Kordia sp. SMS9: one gene and its partners. The protein of the gene in region 3 binds, or shares a complex with, the protein of the main gene of each other region. Links are inferred from orthologs where the notes say so. Each region holds a gene or a part of one and is shown on either strand. Other genes may lie near its edges. The genes, in order: tsaB, tsaE and tsaD.

What was found.
Region 1: the proteins of tsaD (region 3) and tsaB are in contact, whole or in part, in a solved structure (PDB 4WQ4), measured with the Escherichia coli proteins. The link is inferred for Kordia sp. SMS9 from one-to-one orthologs.
Region 2: the proteins of tsaD (region 3) and tsaE are in contact, whole or in part, in a crystal structure (PDB 6N9A), measured with the Thermotoga maritima proteins. The link is inferred for Kordia sp. SMS9 from one-to-one orthologs. Residues at the interface, in WP_004082750.1 of Thermotoga maritima: Cys10, Asp11, Arg49, His50, Leu82, Gly84, Gly135, Gly136, Glu154, Thr155, Leu156, Asp157, Asp158, Ser159, Glu162, Asp165, Lys166, Arg169, Leu170, Tyr175, Lys213, Thr214, Leu217, Tyr218, Gln221, Arg222, Asn324; in WP_004082108.1 of Thermotoga maritima: Leu37, Gly38, Lys46, Lys57, Val59, Lys60, Ser61, Thr63, Phe64, Thr65, Leu66, Met67, Val69, Pro71, Tyr82, Arg83, Leu84, Asp86, Asp88, Phe89, Asp93, Ile128, Asp130, Glu131, Arg134.

What each region holds. Positions count from the first base shown.
Region 1 is NZ_CP031153.1:1,957,585-1,965,560, reverse strand. The notes cover bases 1,931-4,820. They hold tsaB (tRNA (adenosine(37)-N6)-threonylcarbamoyltransferase complex dimerization subunit type 1 TsaB), read right to left. Parts: upstream 3,770-4,820; coding sequence 3,092-3,769; downstream 1,931-3,091. Other genes in these bases: KORDIASMS9_RS08455 (TolC family protein), read right to left, coding at 4,079-4,820; KORDIASMS9_RS08460 (hypothetical protein), read right to left, coding at 3,849-4,076; KORDIASMS9_RS08470 (hypothetical protein), read right to left, coding at 2,415-3,095; KORDIASMS9_RS08475 (mechanosensitive ion channel family protein), read left to right, coding at 1,931-2,287. In the rest of the region: KORDIASMS9_RS08490 (NifU family protein), read left to right, coding at 1-526; KORDIASMS9_RS08485 (dodecin family protein), read left to right, coding at 600-800; KORDIASMS9_RS08480 (DUF1304 domain-containing protein), read left to right, coding at 921-1,292; more of KORDIASMS9_RS08475, read left to right, coding at 1,433-1,930; more of KORDIASMS9_RS08455, read right to left, coding at 4,821-5,410; KORDIASMS9_RS08450 (efflux RND transporter periplasmic adaptor subunit), read right to left, coding at 5,522-6,670; KORDIASMS9_RS08445 (ABC transporter permease), read right to left, coding at 6,703-7,965. UniProt on the Escherichia coli protein: Required for the formation of a threonylcarbamoyl group on adenosine at position 37 (t(6)A37) in tRNAs that read codons beginning with adenine.
Region 2 is NZ_CP031153.1:3,959,272-3,967,284, reverse strand. The notes cover bases 1,807-4,733. They hold tsaE (tRNA (adenosine(37)-N6)-threonylcarbamoyltransferase complex ATPase subunit type 1 TsaE), read left to right. Parts: upstream 1,807-3,029; coding sequence 3,030-3,437; downstream 3,438-4,733. Other genes in these bases: KORDIASMS9_RS16805 (hypothetical protein), read left to right, coding at 4,564-4,733; KORDIASMS9_RS16810 (hypothetical protein), read left to right, coding at 3,728-4,318; KORDIASMS9_RS16820 (response regulator), read left to right, coding at 1,807-2,941. In the rest of the region: lpxD (UDP-3-O-(3-hydroxymyristoyl)glucosamine N-acyltransferase), read right to left, coding at 1-60; KORDIASMS9_RS16825 (HD domain-containing protein), read right to left, coding at 85-1,314; more of KORDIASMS9_RS16820, read left to right, coding at 1,394-1,806; more of KORDIASMS9_RS16805, read left to right, coding at 4,734-5,121; KORDIASMS9_RS16800 (hypothetical protein), read left to right, coding at 5,386-5,919; KORDIASMS9_RS16795 (alanine dehydrogenase), read left to right, coding at 5,975-7,174; KORDIASMS9_RS16790 (DUF4258 domain-containing protein), read left to right, coding at 7,178-7,570; KORDIASMS9_RS16785 (pitrilysin family protein), read right to left, coding at 7,586-8,013. UniProt on the Escherichia coli protein: Required for the formation of a threonylcarbamoyl group on adenosine at position 37 (t(6)A37) in tRNAs that read codons beginning with adenine.
Region 3 is NZ_CP031153.1:4,774,680-4,782,591, reverse strand. Bases 5,087-7,912 are described here. They hold tsaD (tRNA (adenosine(37)-N6)-threonylcarbamoyltransferase complex transferase subunit TsaD), read right to left. Parts: upstream 7,098-7,912; coding sequence 6,075-7,097; downstream 5,087-6,074. Other genes in these bases: KORDIASMS9_RS20235 (translocation/assembly module TamB domain-containing protein), read left to right, coding at 7,286-7,912; KORDIASMS9_RS20245 (16S rRNA (uracil(1498)-N(3))-methyltransferase), read right to left, coding at 5,287-5,994. Also shown: KORDIASMS9_RS20275 (RsmD family RNA methyltransferase), read right to left, coding at 67-1,251; KORDIASMS9_RS20270 (AI-2E family transporter), read right to left, coding at 1,255-2,367; KORDIASMS9_RS20265 (TrmH family RNA methyltransferase), read right to left, coding at 2,404-2,919; KORDIASMS9_RS20260 (hypothetical protein), read right to left, coding at 2,923-3,204; KORDIASMS9_RS20255 (DUF4159 domain-containing protein), read right to left, coding at 3,268-3,909; KORDIASMS9_RS20250 (thioredoxin family protein), read left to right, coding at 3,950-4,693.

The DNA of each region.
Region 1 (7,976 bases), 2.8 Mb from region 3 along the record:
AAAGATTGTCGATCGTATTTTTGAATTTAAAAATATTGACGAAACAAAATATGCGCCCATAGCACAAGCGCTCTTTCACTTTCCATTTGTCAAAGAAATCTTTATTGATAAAAATTACATTTCTATCACCAAGTACGATATGGTGGAATGGAATGATATTACGATGGAAATTCGCGAATTCATCCGCAATTATATTCACGAAGGAAAAGAAATTATTTCAGCAGACATTCCAGCGGAACAAAAGGAAAAAGTAGAAATCTCAGACGAAAGTTATGAAGCTTTAGACGATATTTCAAAAGAAATCATCAATATTTTAGAAGAATACATTAAACCAGCCGTTGCCAGCGATGGCGGAAATATTATGTTCGATTCGTACGATCCATCTTCTAAAGTCGTAAAAGTAGTATTGCAAGGAGCTTGTAGTGGTTGTCCATCATCTACCATGACATTGAAAAGTGGTATCGAAAATACGTTAAAGAACCTATTAAAAGGGCAAATCAACGAAGTTGTTGCCATAAATGGATAAAAAACACTTTTTTAATTGTTGGAATTGCCGTAATTTGATAAGTAAATTTTTTTAACCTTAAAAAACATAAATTATGGCAGTATTAAAAGTAATAGAAGTGCTTTCAAACTCAAAGAAAAGTTGGGAAGATGCTACAGCAAAAGCGGTAAAACAAGCTTCTAAATCAGTAAAAAACATTAAATCTGTATATGTACAAGATCAGAGTGCAATTGTTCAAGATGGAGCTGTTGTTGAATACCGTGTCAACTTAAAACTTACGTTTGAAGTAAAATAACAAATACACCTATTTGAGAAAAGCGTTTTCATCATTTGAGAACGCTTTTTTTATACTCGCAGATTTTTCCTATCTTTTCTTAACCTTATCTAGTTAACAACACCTACAAAGTGCACGTATATGAAAACTTTAGAAACTATTTTAATTGCGCTTGTCGCGATAGAACACGTATACATTTTATACATAGAAATGTTCTTATGGACAACACCAAAAGGCATGAAAACTTTTGGATTGAAATCAAAAACCTTTGCTGAAGAAACGAAAACACTTGCTGCCAATCAAGGATTGTACAACGGTTTTTTAGCTGCTGGATTGTTTTGGTCTTTGTACACAAAAGATATTTCTGTAAGTTTATTTTTTATCATTTGTGTATGTGTTGCCGCTTTATATGGCGCTTATTCTACCAAAAGTAAGCGTATTTTAATTGTACAAGGAACACCTGCATTTTTGGCACTAATCGTTATTTTATTGCGAATGTTTTTAAAAATGTAATCCCTTATTCAGATAGAAAAGAACATGCTGCCGTTTAACAGTTTTTTTTACTGTTGATGGATGGATGGAAAATTGTGTGATAAATTTATAGTCAAAACGTTCAAATTTATAATTTTGCACTATCATAAAAAACTAACAATATGCAAACAGAAAATACTACACAAACTCCAACAGATGATGCTGCAACAGGCTGGTTGGGAGATTTTGACTTACAAGGGATCATTGTAGAATATGGATTGAAAGTGCTCGTTGCACTTGCCATTTTAATCATTGGATTGTTTATCATCAAGATGATTGTACGTGTGTCTAAGAAAGTCATGAAAAAACGTGGAATTGACGCAACATTGCAGAAATTTTTAGGCAATTTAATTAGTTGGACACTAAAAATCTTATTATTTGTCATTGTTGCATCGCAATTAGGTGTGGAAACAACTTCGTTTGCTGCCATTATTGGTGCCGCAGGTTTGGCAATTGGTTTGGCATTGCAAGGTTCGTTATCCAATTTTGCAGGTGGCGTGTTAATCATGATTTTCAAACCGTATAAAATTGGTGATTTTATTGAAGCACAAGGCGTTTTAGGAACTGTAAAGGAGATTCAAATTTTCACCACTCACTTAAATACCGTAGAAAACAAATTGGCTATTTTACCAAATGGCGCGGTTTCTAATGGGAACATCATTAACTATTCTGCTGAAGAAACGCGAAGAATTGACTTGGTTTTTGGTGTGTCATACGATGCTGATATTAAGGAAACAAAAGATGTTTTGATGAAAATCATGACTGATAATGAAACCATTTTAAAAGATCCTGCACCAGCAGTGACCGTTTTAGAATTGGCAGACAGCTCAGTAAATTTTGCAGTTCGTCCTTGGGTAAAAACAGATGATTATTGGGATGTGTATTTTTATATGCAAGAACATGCTAAAATTGAATTAGATGCTGCTGGCATTGAAATTCCATATCCACACAGTGTTGAGATACAGAAAGAAGGCTAGACTGTTAGACGAAATTAAAAATAATATAGTTTGGAAAAGCGACATCGTTGATGTCGCTTTTTTGTGATTTATTTTTTAATTCGGTTTTTTACCATTCAATAACGCAGCGTAAATTTTCAGCAGCAGGTTACTTTACAGGTTTATAAATTCCGTAATCTGTGAATTCTGATAGTTTTATCTCATGTTTAGGTTCAAAATACTTTTTGTCAATACATATTTTTATGTCAGCAGTAACGGAATCTGTTATAAACTTCACGTGATCACAATTAATTCTTTTTACAATTGTATTCGTGCTGTCGGTCATTATATAAATATTTCCTTTCGGAACAGTAATTTCATCGTAATCTGTTCCATCTACAAATTTAGATTCGTTTGTATAGAAGGTAATGTGATCTCGATCTTCTTTAAAGGATTGAAACGTGTACGCTTTGTATAAACATTCGCTATTCCGTCCACTAAAATCTTCATAGCTTTTTATAGTATTGATAGCACCAGCTATTTTTGGAATCGGTGTTTCTCGAGCTCTAATTCTATCTCTAAATATTCCGTCAATTTGATGTTTACTAGGAATTGAAGTCAGATATGAAATTTGATGTCCGCTCATCACATCACTTTGTTGAAAACCTTCGGCAGCGTTTAGTAATTTCATTCCAGACACATGTGAATCGCGTCCGCCCCAAGCATCAAACTTATAGATTGAATAGTTAGAGTTTTCAATTTTTTGTTCCCATAATTCAACATCCCAAGAAGTTGAAAAAAAACAACTTACACAGAGCAATGCTGATATGATTATAAGTAGCTTCCTCACTTTTTCTTAGATTTTGTTACGACAAAATCTTTTAGATAATACGGTTCAAAATAAGCGACATCTTCAAAGTCATTGTTTTGATGCTTTTCCATTGCTATGGGAATCATTTTTTCTGTAGATGGAAAGTATATTTCATCATAAAAAACAGCATTTTCATGCGTAATGATGCCTTTGCACTTTTCTGCGCCGTTTCCGATGAAATGTACTTTTCCTTTGGCTAATTCATCTCCAAAAGAAGCTTCTGTAATGATTTCTGCCTGCGTTTCTCTGATTTGACGATAGTTTGTGTCAAATACTGCCGAATACACTTCCATGCGTCGCGCATCCAATAACGGAACTATGAAACCATCCGCCACAGCGATAGCACGTGCTAAAATTTCTAAACTTTCAATTGCTTGCAATTGTATATCGGAAGCAAAACACAATCCTTTGGCTGCCGACACGCCAATGCGCAATCCTGTGTACGATCCTGGACCTTTTCCAACAACCACGGCGTCTAAATCAGTTGCTTGAATGTTTGCCGTTTCCAACGCTTCTTTAATGAATACGTGCAACTTTTCAGAATGCGAATAGTTTTTGTCGTTTTCTTCCTTGAAGTATAAAACGTCATTGTCATTCGCCAAACACACCGAACAATTCGTCGTGGAGGTTTCTAAGTATAATCGTATCGCCATTGGATTGCTAATTTTTCACAAAAATAAAAAAAGCATCAACCTTTTTGAAAGTATGGATGCTTTTTGTGTGTTGTAGTTGTTATTTTCGAAGTTCTTTTTCAATCATTTCCGCATCATAAATTTTACCGTCTTTATCAAAAGCCCAAACATTTGAAATTTCACGTAATTTTGGCAATACTGTTTCTTCTAGAATATTTTTTTGCTTTATAATTCTTCGAAGCTTTCTATTTGCCGCGCGTTTATCTTTCTTTTCGGATGTTGCTGTGGTAATTCCTCGTATTTTTATCTTTTTGTAAGACCTGCTCATTTTTATTTGAAATCCGTCAACGGCAATCCAAAATAGAATTCTAGTATTTTTAAACGGAAAATATAGTCGAATTTGGTACGAACCACGTCTGATTCTGCGCTTTCCAATCGCTGTTTTGATTGACTGAAATCGAACGAGTTCATCATGCCTTCATTGAAACGTTCGGTAGAATATTTGTGTGCTTCTCTTCGTGCTATTAGGGTTTTTTCGGCGGCTTCATACGATTTTAACGCGCCTCTTGTATCATTATATGCTTGATTTACTGTGGCTTCTAAGTTAATTTTAGTTTGCTCTAAATTGAACTTGGCGCGATCAATATTAACTTTTTGACGACGCACATTGTTTCTGTTACGAAAACCATTTAAAACTGGAATGTTTAATCGCACACCAAATGAATGGTTTTTGTTGTCTGACACCTGATCAAAGAATGGTGCTGTGTTAAATAATTCACTATTAAAATATGTAGTACTGAATCCGTAGAAAGCAGAAAGACTTGGCAATAAAGCTCCTTTTGCAATTTTTAAATCGTATTCAGCCAATTCAATATTGGTTTCTGATATTTTTACATCATTACGCACTTCCAATGACTTTTCAAAGATTTGTCGTGGCGTGTTGTTCATAATGGTTGTTGCTGGAATCATATAATCGCCTTCCGCAATGTCGAACGTTTCGTAATCGGTCAACAATAATAATTGCGCTAAGGATATTTTAGAAATTCTCAAATTATTTTCAGCGTTAACAATTTGCTGTTCTTGTGTTGCTGCATTGGCTTCAATTTCTAAGGCATCACCACGCGGCACTACACCTTCTTTTACCAATTCGTTCGTACGGTTCAATTCTGCTGTAGTAACATCATATTGCGTTTGTAATACTTTTAACGATTCTTTGTTGAATAGAATTTGCAAAAAGGCTTGTACAACTTGTAACGAAGTATTGTCTTTGATATCATCTAACTGATATTGATTGGCTAGTAATGCCAAGTTTGCTCTGTGTAGTCTATTTACATTTTGTAATCCGTTATAGATATCTACACCAATATTAAGAGATCCACTAGAGTTTTGCTGTGTTGACGTTACAATTTGTCCCGTTAACGGGTTCTGACTCAAACCAATATTCCAGGAATGTGAAGCGGAAAGATTCAACGTTGGCAAAAAGTTTCCGACCGCATCATTTTTATCTATTTCTGAACTTTGTCGATCCAACAATGATTGTTTGATCGAGATGTTATTTTCCAATGCATGATCGACACATTCTTTTAATGTCCATTTTTTTTGTGCAGTCGCAGTTGCCAAACAGCCTACGGTGAGCACTATAATGATAAATACTTTTTTCATCTGTTAATTTACATTTTTTTTGTTGTCAGATGGAACATCCTAAAATCGTTCTGTTAGGTAACTACATTTTAGCAATGGATGTTTCATGTGAATGGTTATAAATTTTCGGTTTTAATCGTTTGTTTCATCTTCACTTTCGCCGTCTCCTTCTTTTATTTCGTCTTTTTTGATGGCAAATTTGTTCCAGATTTTGATTTTATCTTCTTCTGTCAATCCAGATTTTATTTCAATATTTTTCCCGTCAGAAATACCTACTTCGATAAATTTTTTCTCAAATTTTTGATCTTCTTTTTCAATTTCCACATACGGCTTGTCGTCATTTTTAGGATCAAATCGAAGCAATCCTTCATCCACGACTAAGATATCTTCCTTTTTACCGAGTTCAATGGTGGCATTGGCACTGTATCCTGCTCTGATAAAATATTCTTCATCTAAGGCAACATCTGCTTTTATTTTAAATTGAACCGTACCACTTTCTTCCACGCCTTTTGGTGCTACAAACGTAAGTTTTGCATCAAAATCTTTGTCTTCAATTGCTCCTAAGTTTACGGTAAGTTCAGAATTTGGCTTTAATTTTCCAACTTCTGCTTCGTCAACTTTTCCTTCAAAGATCATTTTGCTTAAATCGGCAATGGTAGCAATGCTCGTTCCTGCGTTGAAATTGTTACTTTCAATCACCTGATCTCCTTCTTTTACAGGAATGATTAAAATAGTTCCTGATACCGTTGCTCTAATGTTTGTATTTGCCGCAGAACCACCTACAGAACCTTTTTTGATAATTTGCAAATCACTTTGTGCATTTCGCAGTTGCTGCTTTGCTTGATCATAAGAAAGTTCCGAACGCTCAAATTCTTGACTCGAAATGATGCCTTTGTCAAAAAGTGTTTTGTTTCTGTCGTAGGTAATTTTTGAGTTATTTAAGACAATTTGGGCATTTTTGATGCCATTTCTCGCACTGTTCAATGATTGTTCGTTTGGCACAACTTTTACTCTCGCGATTAAGTCACCTGATTGAATTTTGTCACCTTCTTCCACAAATATTTTTTCAATAATTCCAGAAATTTGTGGTTTTATTTCTACTTCATCTTCTGGAATTACAGTTCCGGCAGCTACCGTTTTTTCAACAATAGTTGCTTTGAAAGCTGTGGCCGTTTCAAAAGTTTCCACATTCTTTTCATTTGAATTTACAAAATAAGATCCTGCAAAAAATGCACCTGCTAACAGTATAATTAGTAATAGGATTTTTAAAAATTTCTTCATTTGTATGCTAAATTAGTCTATGATTGATGTTATTATTCTTCTCGTAATGCTTCAATGGGTCGTATACTTACCGCGCGTTGCGCAGGAATCAGTCCAATGAGTGTTCCTAAAATCACCATGATGGCAATGGCAAATCCGATGTATTGTAAACTTACCGTTGGATTCATGAATGGAATATCGTCCCAAGTTTTAGCAACATTGTTTAAAACTGATAGGGATAATCCGCCTACGGTCATTCCTAACAATCCTGCTACTAAGGTTAAAAATACAGACTCTAAGATAATTTGTCCGCGAATTTCGCTTGGTTTTGCGCCTAATGCACGTCGTATTCCAATTTCTTTGGTACGTTCTTTTACTGTAATTAATAGGATGTTTCCAATGGCAATTACGCCTGCTAGAATCGTGGCAATTCCAACAATTAATGCTGTAAATTTTAGTCCTTTGACAAACCCTGTGACTTTACCAAACATTTCGCCAAAGTTTGCTGCACCAAAAGCTCTTTCGTCGTTTGGATGTACCGTGTATCTTCTTTTGAGCAATTCTTTTGTTTTTTCTTCAATAGCAACAATGTCTTCTGCGGGATATCCTGCAATGACCATCCAACCGATTCTATTTCCGGTGTTGAATACTTTTTTGAACGTGGTAAATGGAATGAAGATGGAATTATCACCTTCAAAGAAGTCCGTATTGTTTCGTTTGTACACGCCCACTACTTGAAAATAAATGTTGCTTATTTTTATGTATTTCCCGACAGGATTTTCATCTTTTTTAAATAATTCTTTTTCAATACGTTCACCAATCACACATATTTTTCGATTGTCTTGAATGTCTTTTTGGTTTAAGAAACGTCCTTTTCTCAGTTTTTTTCTCGATACATTGTCGATGATTGGATAATCTCCAAATACTTTGTAGTTTCCTGATTTCATATCATTGACTACTAATGGCGCAGCGCCACCAAATATTCCTTTGGCATTTCGTGGCACTACAAATTGTACACCTTCTACTTGATTGGCAATTCGGTAGGTATCACTTAATTCTAGCTGAATTCCGCGATTTCGGTTGTAACCTCCGTACGGCATTCCTGTTTGTTGTCCCCAAAGAAAAATACTATTTGTAGCTAAGTCTTTAAACGTATAATCAAATCCGTTTTCCATTCCTTTTGCAGCACCTTGCAATCCCACAAAGAGTAAAATTCCCCAAAAAACACCAATGATTGTGATGGCGGTTCGCAATTTGTTTTTGCGAATCGTTCCGAAGATTTCTTGCCAAGTATCTCTTGTAAATATAAATTTCATGTTCCTTCTTG
Region 2 (8,013 bases), 810 kb from region 3 along the record:
TGGATTCCCAATAATGTCCCCTTCTAAAATACCTGCTATTTGTGTCGCTGTAAACTTCATTCCCGCAAAAGTATAAAAAAAGTCCTAAAGTTTGTCTTTTGGGTAACATATATAATATTTTGTCACGGGTTTTGAGAGTGCTTTCAAGTTTAATTGGTCAGAAGCTTTGACAACATCTTGAATTTTTCCCGATTTTAGTAAGATGTTTATGTTCTGACTTGTGGTGTTGTAAGCTTGATTGAAAATTTCGCCCGAAAACACAAAATACGCCGCTTCTTGCTTGCTAATGTTGTGTTTTTCCATGAGATTTTTTGTCTCGTTCTGAATTTTTTTCGATGCGATTTTTTTGTTTTTGATTTTGATGCGCAATAAATCGCGATTGATGATCATTTTGCAGAGATTGGACAGCACAAAATCGTCTTCTTCCATCCATTCTTTCATGGCGGAAATAATATCGTAATCGTCTAATCGGGCAAACCGATCTAATACTTCATCAGTAAAGTCTTCAATAGAGATTTCATGCTGAATGAAAAAAGATAATGCCGCACTTGCGTGAAGATTCGCGCCTTGCAAGGTCAATTCTTTCGCTCGTTTCAACACTCTGATCAGCAATTGTTCCGCGACCAAACTTGTTTTGTGCAAATAGACTTGCCAATACATTAATCGTCTTGCTACCAGAAACTTTTCAACCGAATAGATGCCTTTTTCTTCAATGACCAATTCGTCATCAACCACACTTAACATCGTGATGATTCGTTCTGAATTGATGTTTCCTTCCGCAACACCTGTGTAAAAACTATCGCGTTTTAAATAATCGGCTCTGTCCATGTCAATTTGCCCAGAAATGAGCTGATACATGAATTTTCTCGGATAGTTTCCTTTAAATATTTCGATGGCAAGCGTTAAACTTCCGTTAAATTCAGTGTTTAATCGTTCCATGAGCAACAACGAAATTTCTTCGTGATGTACACTATTCACAATACTGTGTTCCATAGCGTGTGAAAATGGCCCGTGACCAATATCGTGTAGTAAGATGGCAATAAGCAGGGCGTTTTCTTCTTCAAGAGAAATCTCAACACCTTTAAAACGAAGTACTTGAACTGCTTTTTGCATTAAGTGCATACAGCCCAACGCATGATGAAAACGCGTGTGATGCGCTCCTGGATAGACCAAATATGACATGCCCATTTGTGAAATTCTGCGTAAGCGTTGAAAGTATTTATGCTCGATCAAGTCGAAAATGAGCGGATTTGGTATTGTAATAAATCCGTAAATTGGATCGTTTAAAATTTTGAGCTTGTTTCTAGTATTCAAAAGTTTGTTTTTAGAATCAGCACAAATATAAACACAATACAAGACACCTTACTAACAATTTATAAAATATAAGATTTACATGAGTACATTCAAAATTCTTTGGGTTGATGACGAGATTGATTTGTTAAAGCCACATATTCTCTTTTTACAGAAAAAAAATTACGAAGTTACCACGTGCACAAGCGGAACGGAAGCAATTGAAATGATTGACGAAGATCGCTACGATATTGTCTTTTTGGATGAAAATATGCCAGGTTTGACAGGAATTGAAACATTAGCAGAGTTGAAAGAGAAGCAAAATAACCTTCCTGTCGTGATGATTACCAAAAGTGAAGAAGAATATATCATGGAAGAAGCCATTGGCTCTAAGATTGCCGATTATTTGATAAAACCTGTGAATCCGAATCAGATTTTATTGAGTTTGAAGAAGAATTTGGATCATTCACGCTTGATTTCAGAGAAAACGACTTCCAATTACCAACAAGAGTTTCGAAAGATTGCGATGGACATGTCGATGGTGAATTCGATTGAAGAATGGATTGAGTTGTATCAAAAGTTGATTTATTGGGAATTGCAGTTAGAAGATATTGAAGATACGGGAATGTTTGAGATTTTGGAATCGCAAAAGAATGAAGCCAATGTGCAATTTGGAAAATTTATTGATAAAAATTACCCAGATTGGTTTGGCAATGAAGAAGCGCCTATTATGTCGCACACCTTGTTTCGTGAATTGGTGGTGCCTGAAATTAGCAAAGCGCAACCGACGTTGTTAGTTGTGGTTGATAATTTACGCTACGATCAATGGAAAGCGTTTGAACCCATCGTAAATACACATTACAAAAAGGAGAAAGAAGTACCGTTTGTCAGCATTTTGCCAACCGCGACACAATACGCACGAAATGCTATTTTTTCAGGATTGATGCCATCGGACATGGAGAAATTACATCCTGAATACTGGAAAAACGATACCGAAGAAGGTGGAAAGAATTTGCATGAAGATGATTTCTTAAAAGCGCAATTAAAGCGTTTGGGACTCAACATCAAGCATGAATATCATAAAATCACCAGCTTAAAAGGCGGTAGGAAGCTCGCAGATAACTTTAAATCGCAAAAAGATAATGATTTAACAGTTGTGGTTTATAACTTCGTAGACATGCTCTCACACGCGAAGACTGAAATGGAAGTTGTGAAGGAATTGGCTTCTAATGATAAAGCCTATCGTTCGTTGACACAGAGTTGGTTTAAAAATTCTCCTTTGTTAGATATTATTCAGCAATCGCAGCGTTTGGGTTTCAAATTGATTATTACGACCGATCACGGAACCATCAATGTAAAACATCCTTCAAAAGTTGTGGGCGATAAAAACACCAGCTTGAATTTGCGTTACAAAACAGGAAGAAGTTTGACATACGAGCAAAAAGATGTCTTGGCGGCTAAAGATCCGAGAACCATTCACTTGCCAGCAATTAACATGAGTAGTTCCTTTATTTTTGCGAAGACGGATTTATTTTTTGCCTATCCAAACAATTACAATCATTATGTAAGTTATTACCGAAACACCTACCAACATGGAGGAGTTTCTTTGGAAGAAATGATTATTCCGTTTGCGGTTTTATCGCCAAGATAATGTCATAAATTAAGGTTGAACAAGTGATTTTATTAGCATTTAGAGATTTTTTACTAAATTTGGAGAAAGCCTCAAAAATAAAATTCGAGTGAAAAAGGAATACCATCTTTCTCAAATTGATGAGATTGCCAAAGCTATTTTAGCGGAATCTAAGTATAAAATTATTGCCTTTCATGGAGAAATGGGTGTTGGAAAAACCACACTTATCAAAGTACTAGCCAAGCAACTTGGTGTAAATGAGTTGACTAGCAGTCCGACGTTTTCTATTGTAAACGAATATCGCACACCGACCGATATTTTATATCATTTTGATTGCTACCGAATGGAAAATGAAGAAGAAGCCTATGATATTGGCATTGAAGATTACTTGTATAGCGATGCTTGGTGCTTTATAGAATGGCCAGAACGCATCGAAAATATATTGCCAAGTGAAATTACAAAAGTGAGAATTGACAAAATTAATGAACAATTGCGCGCAATTCACCTAAAAAATTGAACATTTTACCGAAAACTAGAAACTATAACCTGAAAATAAACCTAGAAAGACTGACAAATACGTGACTTTTGTACTATATTGAATGAAAATTCTTATAGAATACAAAATAGAAAAATTGATAAAAATACGGAGAAAATAAAATATAGTAATTTTCTGAAAATCATTGCTTTAGTTAATAAGTTTGCTACATCGTAAAACTAAAACCTAAAACAAAATGAAATTAAGAAACTTTTTATTCGCAGCAGTCGTATTAGCATCAGTAACATTTGTGTCTTGTAACCCAGATAGCATTGCAGACGAAGATAACCCATACCAAACAGAAGAAGGAATCGATAAGGACAAAATATCCATTCCGGGGCAAAAAAAATAATAAGTTTGCATACAGGAGAAATATTATTTCTAATACTATAATTGTAGTAATCATAGCAATAACGCCTTATTTATTTCAATTATATGAATATGTCCCAGAAGATACTAACGAATGGAAAACCGCATTTTTCACATTAAAAGACAACAATTATTCTGATGTAAAAACCCTCGTTTGGGTTAGCATGAGTAAAGCTATCCCCTTATTATTGATGATTATATGGTTTTTCACTTGCAATAAATGGTGGTATCATGTATTATTAATTCCAATGTTTATGTTTGGATTTCAATTATTTACAGCAATAAACAATAAATCAGGAATTTTAGATGTGGTTGAAATTTATTGGTTAGTTCCTATAATGATGATTGTAATACCCTTTGTCTATTTAATACGAATAAAATTAATGGATAAGTTAGTACACGGAATTGATTTAAAAAAGATAGATGCAGAATTAGAAGAATATGAGCGAAAGGAATTAGAACAATTAAATTCTGCCACAGAAGTAAAAAAATAAGAAGTTCATTGAAATACAATTAATATACTATTTTCTATGTATTGCGTTCATTTTAGATAAATCTAACAAAAGTACATAGAAAATATATTATGCTTTTTTTAAAGGTAACATTTGGATATTCAATAAGTTTGACCCATCGTTAAACTAAATAATCTAAATTAAAATGAAAACTAAATTCTACCTTTACCTATTAGCAGCCGTATCGTCAATTTTATTTGTATCTTGTAATCCAGATAGTATTGCTGATGAAGACAACCCATACGAAACAGAACAAGGAGTTAAAAAAAGTGAAATCACTGAAAACATGGTCGGTTAGAAAAAAACTTATCGTAGATAGTATCATAATTTTAATCATTGTAAGTTCACCTTTCTTGTATTATCTTTATGAGTACTCTCCAGAAGGAAAAGTTTGGGATACACCCTTTTTCACAATAACTAGTAATGGCTACAAAAACTTATACATATCCTTTTGGATATATCTAAGTAAAATTGTTCCTCTTTTAATGTTTATCTTATGGTTTTTGACATGTAAACATTGGTGGTATCATGCAATTTTAATACCGATGGCTATGTATGCCTTTCAGTTAACCAATGCATTGTATAAAAACCAAGCTAACATTGATGAAATTGAAATTTACTGGCTAATACCTATTATGATGGTTATAACTCCAATTGTTTACTTAATAAGGTTAAAACTGTTTGATAAATTAGTATTAGGCATAGATTTAAAGAAAATTGAAGCAGAATTGGATGAATATGATCGAAAGGAAAATGAATCGCAACACAAAAATGACATAAAATAATTCGTATATTCGCGAAAATACTTACGTAAAAAATACAAAAATATATATTTTCTACGACTCTTGTTAACAACACTCCAAACTAACAAAAGTACGTAGAAAATATATATTGCTATTTTTCTGATAATTAGTTGGTTATTAAATAAGTTTGTACCATCGTTAAACTAAATAACCTAATTAATCAGATGAAAACTAAATTTTACTTTTACTTACTAGCCGCTTTTACATCAATTTTATTTGTATCTTGCAATCCAGACAGCATTGCTGATGAAGACAACCCATACGAAACAGAACAAGGAGTCAAAAAAGATAGGCACATTCGCCCTTCTAACGGGTAGTATAATAGCAATATTAATTGCTATTACACCCTATATATTTTATTCATATCAAAGTTTCCCTGAAGAAAAAACATGGGAAACTTTTTTATTTACGTATGAAGCCAAACATTATAAAACTGTTGATTATGCAGTTTGGATTTTTATGGGTAAAATAGTTCCATTAGTGCTACTCATTTTGTGGTTTTTTACATGTAGGGATTGGTGGTACCACGTGATCTTGATACCTATAGCTATGTATGTTTTTCAATTATATAGCGCAGTGAATGATGATTTAGAATATCATGATGAAGTTGAAATTTATTATGTCATACCTATTATGATGATTATAGTTCCTATCGTATACTTTATTAGAATTAAACTTTTCGATAAATATGTTTACGGTATTGACCTTCAGAAAATTGACGCCGAACTCGCCGAATACGAACGAAAAGAAAAAGAATTGCTAGAAGAAAATAATAACTAGTTTTTTAACTTCTTTTTTATTTGTAACTTCATGTTTTAACCAATCGTAATGCTTCATGGCTGAATCTTTATCACCTTTCACCAAACAACAATTACTTCCGCAAGAAGAAACGCTCGAAATCTTAAAACATAAGAAAGAATTATTTATTGGAATTCCGAAAGAAACCTCATACCAAGAGAAACGCGTTTGCCTAACTCCCGATGCAGTTGCCGCAATTGTAGCACATGGACATCGCGTGTTGATAGAAAGCTGCGCAGGAAAAGAAGCTAATTTTTCAGATAAAGAATATACGGAAGCTGGCGCCGAAATTACCAATGATACGCAAAAGGTATTCTCCTGCCCTATTGTGCTAAAAGTAGAACCGCCAACACTAGAAGAATTACAATTACTGAACCAACATACGATTTTGATTTCCGCTTTGCAAATTAAAATTCGTTCCAAAAAATATTTTGAAATTTTAGCCAGCAAACGTGTCACAGCGTTGGCTTTTGAATACATTCGTGATGAAGATGGCACGTATCCAGCAGTACGCTCATTGAGTGAAATTGCAGGAACAGCTTCCGTGTTGATCGCTTCTGAAATTATGGCAAATGTCAACCGTGGAAATGGTTTGATGCTCGGTAATATCAGTGGTGTTCCACCTGCAGAAGTCGTGATTCTCGGTGCTGGAACTGTTGGAGAATTTGCCGCACGTTCCGCTTTAGGTCTCGGTGCAAATATTAAAGTGTTTGACAACTCCATAACGAAACTTCGAAGAATTCAAACAAATTTAGGAACACCAATTTATACCTGTACGGTGCAACCGAAAAATTTACTGAAAGCTCTAAAACGTTGTGATGTATTGATTGGTGCCGTTCGCGGAAAAAACAGATCGCCAATTTTAGTCACGGAAACGATGGTTGAAAACATGAAAAAAGGTGCTGTCATTATTGATGTCAGTATTGATATGGGCGGCTGCGTAGAAACTAGTGAAATTACGACGCACGACAATCCAACGTACGAAAAACATGGCGTCATTCATTATTGTGTGCCCAATATTCCTGCAAGATATTCTCGAACTGCTTCAGTATCAATCAGTAATATATTTACACCTTATTTGCTAAAAATTGCCGAAGATGGCGGATTGGAAAATTCGTTGCGTTTTGACAAAGGATTGCGAAATGGTTTGTACTTTTACCACGGAGTTCTCACGAATAAATCAGTTGCCGAATGGTTCGATTTGCCGTACAGAGACATTAACTTATTAATTTTTTAATACATGAATAGCAGTCTTTTAAGACGTTTTGGATTTTATTTTGCCGGATTGGCCATCGGGTTAATTTTGTTTGCTTTTTTAGTAAAAGGTCGTGGCGTAACGTGTGAATTTGATTATTTGCCAAATGCCCGAACGTTAAAAAATATTCGAGTGAAAGAACGCCGTTTTTCTCCTGAAATTCGTCAACTGATGGATAATAGACAAATTGATACTACCGAAATTTCAAATATTCTGAAAGATGGCGATGTCGATTTCTCCAGAAGCAAAGCAAAAGTTGATGCCGATACCTGTAAAGTATACATCATTGAAGGAACACTTCGAAATAAAGATATTGAATTAACGGTTCATAATTGCGATAGTACAGCGTTGATCAAAACTATCAAAATGATGAATTAAACAATTGAAAATCAACTACTTTAGTTCATTTCCATAAATATCAAGCTCAATTGCTTTTCCTTTTCCAAAAGCATTGACTTCTTGCAATTGTGTTTCTTTATCGCCTACCACTAAATAGAACATCTCATTTTCTTGAATATGTGTTTTAATCATATTTTGGAAATCTTCAAGAGACATATTGACCAATTCTTCTTGCTCTTTTTCTAGAAAATCGTCTGCTTTTCCGTAGGTGCTGATTTGCATCAAAATTCCTAATTTCGCTCTTAATTCTTCATAATCTTTCGCACTACTTTTTACGATTTTATTCTTAGTAATCGCTACTTCTTCTTCGCCAAATTGATTTGAATAATTACGCACCAAACTATCAATAATTTTTAAAGAAGGTAAGGTAGCATTGGCACGAACACTCGTTTGAATGATAAATGGTGCTTTTTGTTGTAAAC
Region 3 (7,912 bases):
AAGATAAGGTGTCATGTTATAAAAGCTACGGTAAAACCGTAAAAGCGATTTTTTTTGAGATTTTTGCTACACTTTTATACAATGTAGGATCACTTTGTTCTCTGAAAGTAAGGTAGTTGCAAACAAAAAGTCAGTACCACCGTCGGCAAGTGTTAATTTTTTACGAATGGCAGCTACCGAAACAGGAAAATTGCGTGTCGTAATATTTGCTTTGGATAAATGTAGCTCTTTTTTGAATACTTTTTTGTTGAAAGGCACTATTTTTTGAACTTCAAAACGCCTTCCTGGAAAGTCAATCAACTCATTTGCAGTGTACAAGTGCGAATGTGGATGTAATTTTTCAAGTTGAAACGAATTGGCAATGCTAGAAAATCCGCCAGCTTTCATAATTGCCGCATTGGGTTCGTACAAATATTTTTTAGGAAGTCCGAAGCAAACTTCAGTTTGCCTTTCTTCTGAAAGTTGAAAATTAAAAGACTCCGTTTCTTTAGTAGTTAGGTTCACCGTTTTGATAGCAATATCATCACCTTTGGAATTTTTATCAAGCAACCATACTAGTTCTTTGACTTCATTCTGAACAGCAACTACATGAATTTCTTTGACATGTTTTAATACGCGTACACCATTGGTAATATCTAATAAAGGAGATGTTTTGATCAAAACAGTATTTGCGTGCTTCAATAGGATTTCTTGATGCGAAACGACATCAGGCAAACAATCTTCTAACAAAAAAACTTTTCCTTTTACATCGTTTCTCCGAGATGGATCAACATAGATACAATCAAAAGTTTGCGAAGTTTGTTGTACATAGTCAATTCCGTTTTGTGCTATGGTTTCCACATTTTCTACCTTGAGAATTTTGTAATTATGCGCAACGATTTCCGAAAGTTGAGGTGAAATTTCACAGTGTGTCACCTTTCTAAATTTCTTCGCGAAAGCGTAACAATCCACACCAAATCCGCCCGTAAGATCAATTAACGAGTTTCCTTTTAGGATGTTAGCTTTGTAATTTGCCGTTTTTTCAGAGGAAGTTTGTTCAATGTTGAGTTTGTTGGGATAGTAAATATTTTTAGCAGAAAACCAAGTCGGCAATTTTTTTTCACATTTTGCTTTTGCTTGAATTTGCGCCATAATTTCGGCAAATGGAATGCCCGAAAGTTCTTTGTGTTTCAACAATAACTTTGTAGGATCAGTTTTTAAATGATCGTTGATAAATTGTTGAATTTCAGGTTGAAGTATGGCTAAATTCAAAAGTTACATATCTTTTGTAATGGATTGAACAATTTTATTATCTGACAAAAATTCTTTCAAAATCACCTTCAAAGCGGTGTATGATGGCACAGCAACTACCATTCCGATGATTCCAAATAAAATTCCCCAAATAACAATGACTAAGAAAATTTCTAGCGGATGCGATTTTACAGAATTAGAAAATATTAAAGGTTGACTTATAAAGTTGTCTAGTAATTGTCCGACAAGGAAAAAGATCATTACGCCAATAGTGTTTGGTAAAATAACCGTGCTAAAATTGTTAACAATATTTCCGTCAGGATCTGTTTCGATGCCGCTAATAAAACATAATAACATCATAATGATTCCGCCAAATAGTGGACCAACGTACGGAATTAAGTTAATTAACGCGCATAAAAATGCAATCACAATAGCATTGTCAATTCCGAAAATCAACAAGATAATTGTGTAAAAAATAAAGAGAATTAATATTTGAAACAACAATCCCACAAAATAGCGAGATAACAAATCTTTTATTTTTTCGAATGATTTTTCTAGGCGTTTTTCTTTATTATCTGGGAATAAAACCAAAACACTTTCTTGCAGTAATTGACTGTCTTTCAGTAAAAAGAAGGAGATGAAAAGTACCGAAAGCAATCCAATGCTAAATTCTCCCAATCCGCCAATGAGCGAGTTGAAAAAACTAGGAATGACCGAGTAGTCAATTTTTGAAAAGATTTTAGATTTATCCATGGATTTCTCCATTTTAAAGCCTTTTCCCGTAAAGTATTCCTGTATTTGCACATACATGCTTTCCATTTTTGCCTGCAATTCTCCAATATCAAACAATGATAATTTTGTTCCTTGGTCTTCAATGAGTGGGATAAACAAGGAAATCAATCCAAGAAATAAAGAAATCAGAAGAAACATCGTAAAAATGACGGCGACTGTATTGTTGAATTTTAAACGTCGTTTCAAAAACCGAACGGCTGGTCGTCCAATCAAGCTTAACACAGCTGCAACGGTAATATATACGATGACTATTTGAATTTTATACAGAAAATATAATAGCAAAAACACGCCTAAAATAATAGCAAGTGCTTTTAAAATTCCGTTGGCAATGGTGTTAGGAGTCATCTTCACAAGTTTGACATTAAAATTAATACAATATAATTAGTTTGCAAGGATTCGCTGTTTTGTGATTTCATACAACACAATATTGGTGGCTTGTACGACATTCATGCTACTATTTTGACCAAACATGTCAATATGTATCACTGTATCTGATTCGTAGATGGTTTCTGGATTCACACCAAAATTTTCATCACCAATGACCAATGCAATTTTTTCAAATTTTGAGAAATCAAGCGTTTGTACGGATTGACTGTTTTCTGTAATTTCTAAGGAAATGATCGTGTAATTTTCTTTTTGTAATTGTGTAATCACAGGATGAATATCTGTTGTAATTTCAAACGGCACGACTTTTTCTGTGGCGCGGGAAGTTTTCGTCATTTTTCTGCCAAACACAGGAATATTTTCCCCGCAAAACACTATTTTTTCCACACCAAAAGCATCGCAAATACGAAACAACGATCCAATATTGGGCGCATTCGATACTTGATCGGACACTAAAACGATAGGAAATGTTCGTTTTTTAAAATTGGTAGTATAATGTGTGAGTTGTGACATGTATTAGTTAATCATCAATTTATTAAAGTCACTTACTTTTTTTTTCTCAATTTGCCATGCAATGAAGGGAATTCCGAAGGTGACGGCTCCCCAAATGAACCCTAAATGCCAGAGAACTAGTGTGGCAGCGATGGAAATGAGGACAGCAATTACTAATATTATATTATTTACTTCTCCATGGAGTCGGTTGATGTGCTTTTTGGTATGTTTTCCGCAATGTTTGCAGCGTTCATTAAATTCTAAACCAATTTCATCTTTTAAATCATATCGGTTGTCAGCATCCACACGTATATAATTAATCTTACCACAGGAAAGAGAAGAACAATAATAACTAAGTTTCATGATTTTTTAATGTTTAAAAGCATAATTGACAATATTCGCGCCCATTTGCAAGGCTTTCAAGCGAACTTCATCAGCATCGTTGTGAATTTCCTTATTTTCCCAACCATCACCTAAATCGCTTTCAAAGGTAAACAATAAGACCAATCTATTTTCGTAGAACAATCCCAATGCTTGCGGACGCAATCCGTCGTGTTCATGAATTTTTGGCAATCCTTTCGGGAACGAATACGGCTGCTGAAAAATAGGATGTGTGGCAGGAATTTCACGCAATTCTTGATTCGGAAACACTTTTTTTAACTCTTTTCGTATGTATTTGTTCATGCCGTAATTATCATCAATATGCACAAATCCGCCAGAAGTTAAATACTTACGTAGATTTTCAGCATCATCTTCCGAAAAAAATACATTTCCATGTCCCGTCATGTGTACAAACGGAAACTGAAACAAATCGGTACTGCCAACTTCCACAGTTTGTGGCTTGGCTTTAATAGCTGTATTTATATTCTGATTGCAGAATTTGATCAAATTGGGTAATGCTGTCGGATTCGAATACCAATCGCCGCCACCGCCGTATTTTAAAATGGCAACTTCCTGCGCTTGCACGAACGAAAAACTCAATAAAAATAAAAGTACCGTAAGCTTCTTCATGTAAAATCGTCTTATATACTGCAAGGTAAACTTTCAAAACATGAAACGAAAATATTTAATAACACTTTCACTTTTTACACTCGTATTTTTAGTCTCTTTTACAAATATTACAGATGAAAAACACACATCTTCTGTCGTTTTAGAACTATTTACTTCTCAAGGTTGTTCTAGTTGTCCTAGTGCGGATGCATTGCTTGAAAAAGTAAGCAGAGAGTTTGTAAAAGACAACGTTTTTACACTATCATATCATGTAGATTACTGGAATTATATCGGTTGGACAGATCCGTTTAGCAACAAAGAATATACCGAAAAGCAGCGAGTGTATGCACAAAAATTTAGGGACAATCAAATTTATACGCCTGCGGTTGTAGTTAATGGAAAGGAGCATTTTGTCGGTTCCAATCGTGCAAAAATGTATGCGAAAATAAAAGAATACAAAAAGGAGATTTCTCAATATAGTATTTTGCTTGGCGCGAAAGAAAAAGCTGCAAACAAGATCACATTCAACTATTCGATCAACGGAAACGTTACCAACACCAATGCGCGCGTTGTGTTGGCAATCAAAGAACGTACAACCAACGTACAACGCGGAGAAAACGCCAGAAGAATCTTAAAAAACCACAATATAGTTGTTAATGAGAACTATCTAACGCAAGTTAACAAACACGGAAATTACAGCATTGACATTCCCAAAATCGTCATTGAAAATGATGAATTAAGCGTGTTTTTTATTTTAGAAAATGATGAGAAAGATATTCTGAGTGCGGCTAGATTGAATTATTAGTATTGCTTCGCTTTGCTGTTAGTAGGTGAGTAGGTGAGTAGGTGAGTTTTTTGGGATTTTCTTGAAACGTCTTTGCGAGAAGCTTGCGACGTGGCAATCTGTTTCTTGTTTAACATCCCTGTAATGTAATTTACAAACGTTTTTTCGATTCCTATTATTTTTTTGTCACGAATACACGAATCATCTTTTCTGTGTATGATTTATGTATATGTCCACAAATTACTTTGTGTTGAAACTTCAAACCGTCACTCCAATTTCTATGACAAAAGCAAGCGATTTTAATAAAATCTCTGAAACGTCATTACTAGCGAAGGCTTGGTAATCTCGCTATTGTATCTAATTTTCGTTATTTGAAGAACAGGATTGCCGCGAATTCACGAATGTCTCTTTTGTAGGTAATTGTTATTAGAAAGTAATTGACACATTGCTATATTTTCAAATTAATACATTAGATATGTGTCACTTCGGGTGAAATTTTGATAGAAATTTAGTATCGAGAAGCACTTAAAAAATATAGCTTCGAAGCAGTTCTCGATACAAATTTGTTACACAAATCCACTCGAACTGACGTTTTTAACTAGATATATTTACAACTACGACTGATTCAAAAACGCCACAGAATGACATGCGACAATAGCGGCAGTTTCCGTACGTAATCGCGTATCGCCTAACGTAACTGGAACGTAATTATGTTCAATTGCCAGCGCGATTTCTTTGGTAGAAAAGTCACCTTCTGGACCAATTAAAATAGTAACGTCTTTTTGAGTTTTTAAAATCTCTTTAAGCGATTTTTTATCATCTTCTTCGCAATGTGCAATAAACAATTGTTCATTTTGGTGCGTACTTATGAAGTTTGAAAAGGAAATGGCAGGGTTGAGCTTTGGAAAATAGGCACTCAACGATTGTTTGGTGGCAGATTGTATAATTTTTTCAAAACGTTCTGCTTTGATCACTTTTCGTTCCGAGCGATCGCAAATAATTGGCGTAATCGTATCAATTCCGATTTCGGTAGCTTTCTCCAAAAACCATTCATATCGATCGTTCATTTTTGTGGGCGCAACCGCCAAATGCAGTTTGTAATTTTTTGCCTTTTGAAACTCATACGAAATGATGGCAACCCTACAATTCTTCTGATCTGCCAGTGTAATTTTTGCCGAAAAAATAGTGCCTTTTCCATTGGTAATCTGCAATACATCATCTTCACGTTTGCGCAACACACGTACAATATGCTTGCTTTCTTCTTTGGAAAACGTATAGTGTTTTGTGTCTGGTGTTAACGCTGGTGTGTAAAACAGTTGCATGCTTTTAAATTATGAATGTTAAATGTTGAATGTTGAATTGTAAAATTGGAAATTATATTTTAATACCTAAAACCCAAGACCTAAAACTTAAACCTAGAATTCGCCGTCACAGCTTCATCAGTAAAATCTTCTTTCAAATATTTCAAATAGCCAACAATACCAATCATCGCAGCATTATCGGTTGTGTAGGCAAACTTTGGTATGTGTGCTGTCCAACCGTATTTTTGTTCGCCATCTTTCAACGCTTTTCGTATCGCAGAATTTGCGGAAACTCCACCACCAATGGCAATGGTTTTGATGCCAGTTTGTTTGGATGCTTTTTTCAGTTTATCGAGAATAATATTCACAATCGTATATTGAATAGATGCGCAAATATCTTTCAAATTCTCTTCCACAAAATTTGGATTCGCTTTGGTTTGCTTCTGCACAAAATACAAAATAGAAGTTTTCAATCCTGAAAAGCTAAAATTTAAGCCTTCAACTCTCGGTTTTGGAAATGGAAACGCTTTCGGATTTCCTTCATTCGCCAATGTATCAATAATCGGTCCCGCAGGATAGGTGAGTCCTAAAATTTTCCCGCTTTTATCATACGCTTCGCCCACAGCATCATCAATCGTTTCACCGATGACTTCCATCTCAAAATGATCTTTGACCACCACAATTTGCGTATGTCCACCCGAAATCGTCATTGCTAAAAAAGGAAACTTCGGAATTGTTTGCGCTTCATCTTCAATAAAATGTGCCAAAATGTGTGCTTGCATGTGATTTACTTCAATCAATGGAATATTCAAACCAAGCGATAAAGATTTTGCAAACGAAGTTCCTACCAGTAATGATCCCATCAATCCTGGGCCACGCGTAAAAGCTATGGCATTTAACTGTTTTTTGTCGATATTTGCAGTAGCCAATGCTTGATGTACAACAGGAACAATATTTTGCTGATGTGCTCTTGACGCTAATTCGGGAACAACGCCGCCATACGCTTCGTGTATTTTTTGATTGGCAATCACATTTGACAATACTTTTCCGTTTCGTAAAACAGCGGCAGAAGTATCATCACAAGACGATTCAATGGCTAAAATATAGATGTCTTTTGAACTCATACGTTAGAAAAGGCATAAAAATTGATATAAAGTCACAAAGATATGCTAAACATCGTGTTTTGTAATAATTTTTTTGTGAATTTGCAATGTTAAACAACCAACAATTTTAAATTAAAAAAATCATCAAAAGAGTCTGGAAAATAATCAAACGAATCCTAGCAGTTATCATATTGCTATTTTTGTTATTGGTGATTATTTTCTCGATCCCGGCAGTACAAACAGCTATTGGAAAAGAAGCGACTGATTGGCTGAATGAAAAGTACGATACAGATATTAACATTGATCGTATTGGTTTAAAGTGGAACGGCGACATTTCACTAAAAAACATTTACATAAAAGATTACCTAAAGGATACATTAATTCATATCAACGCCCTAGAAACTTCGGTATTGAGTTTTAACAATGCAATCAATAGTAAACTGGAATTTGGCACGGTTACAATAGATGGTTTGACACTAAATATAAACACAGAAAAAGATTCTACCGATACCACACTTGATGTTTTTATCGCAAAACTCGATTCGGAACCTTCCGATGGAACACCTTCTAATTTCCTTTTAACAAGTTCTAAAATAAAATTAAGAGATAGTAAATTCAGATACAAAGATCAAAACAATCAAACACCCAATATGCTCGATTTCGAAGAGCTTTCTGGAAATGTATATGATTTTGAAGTAAGAGGTCCCAATGTGTCGGGAGATGTAGATGGTTTAACGTTTTTGGATACGCACGGTTTGCGCGTGAATGAAATGAATACCATATTTCATTATTCGTTGACACAAATGCGCTTTGACGATTTGGAGATCAAAACAAAA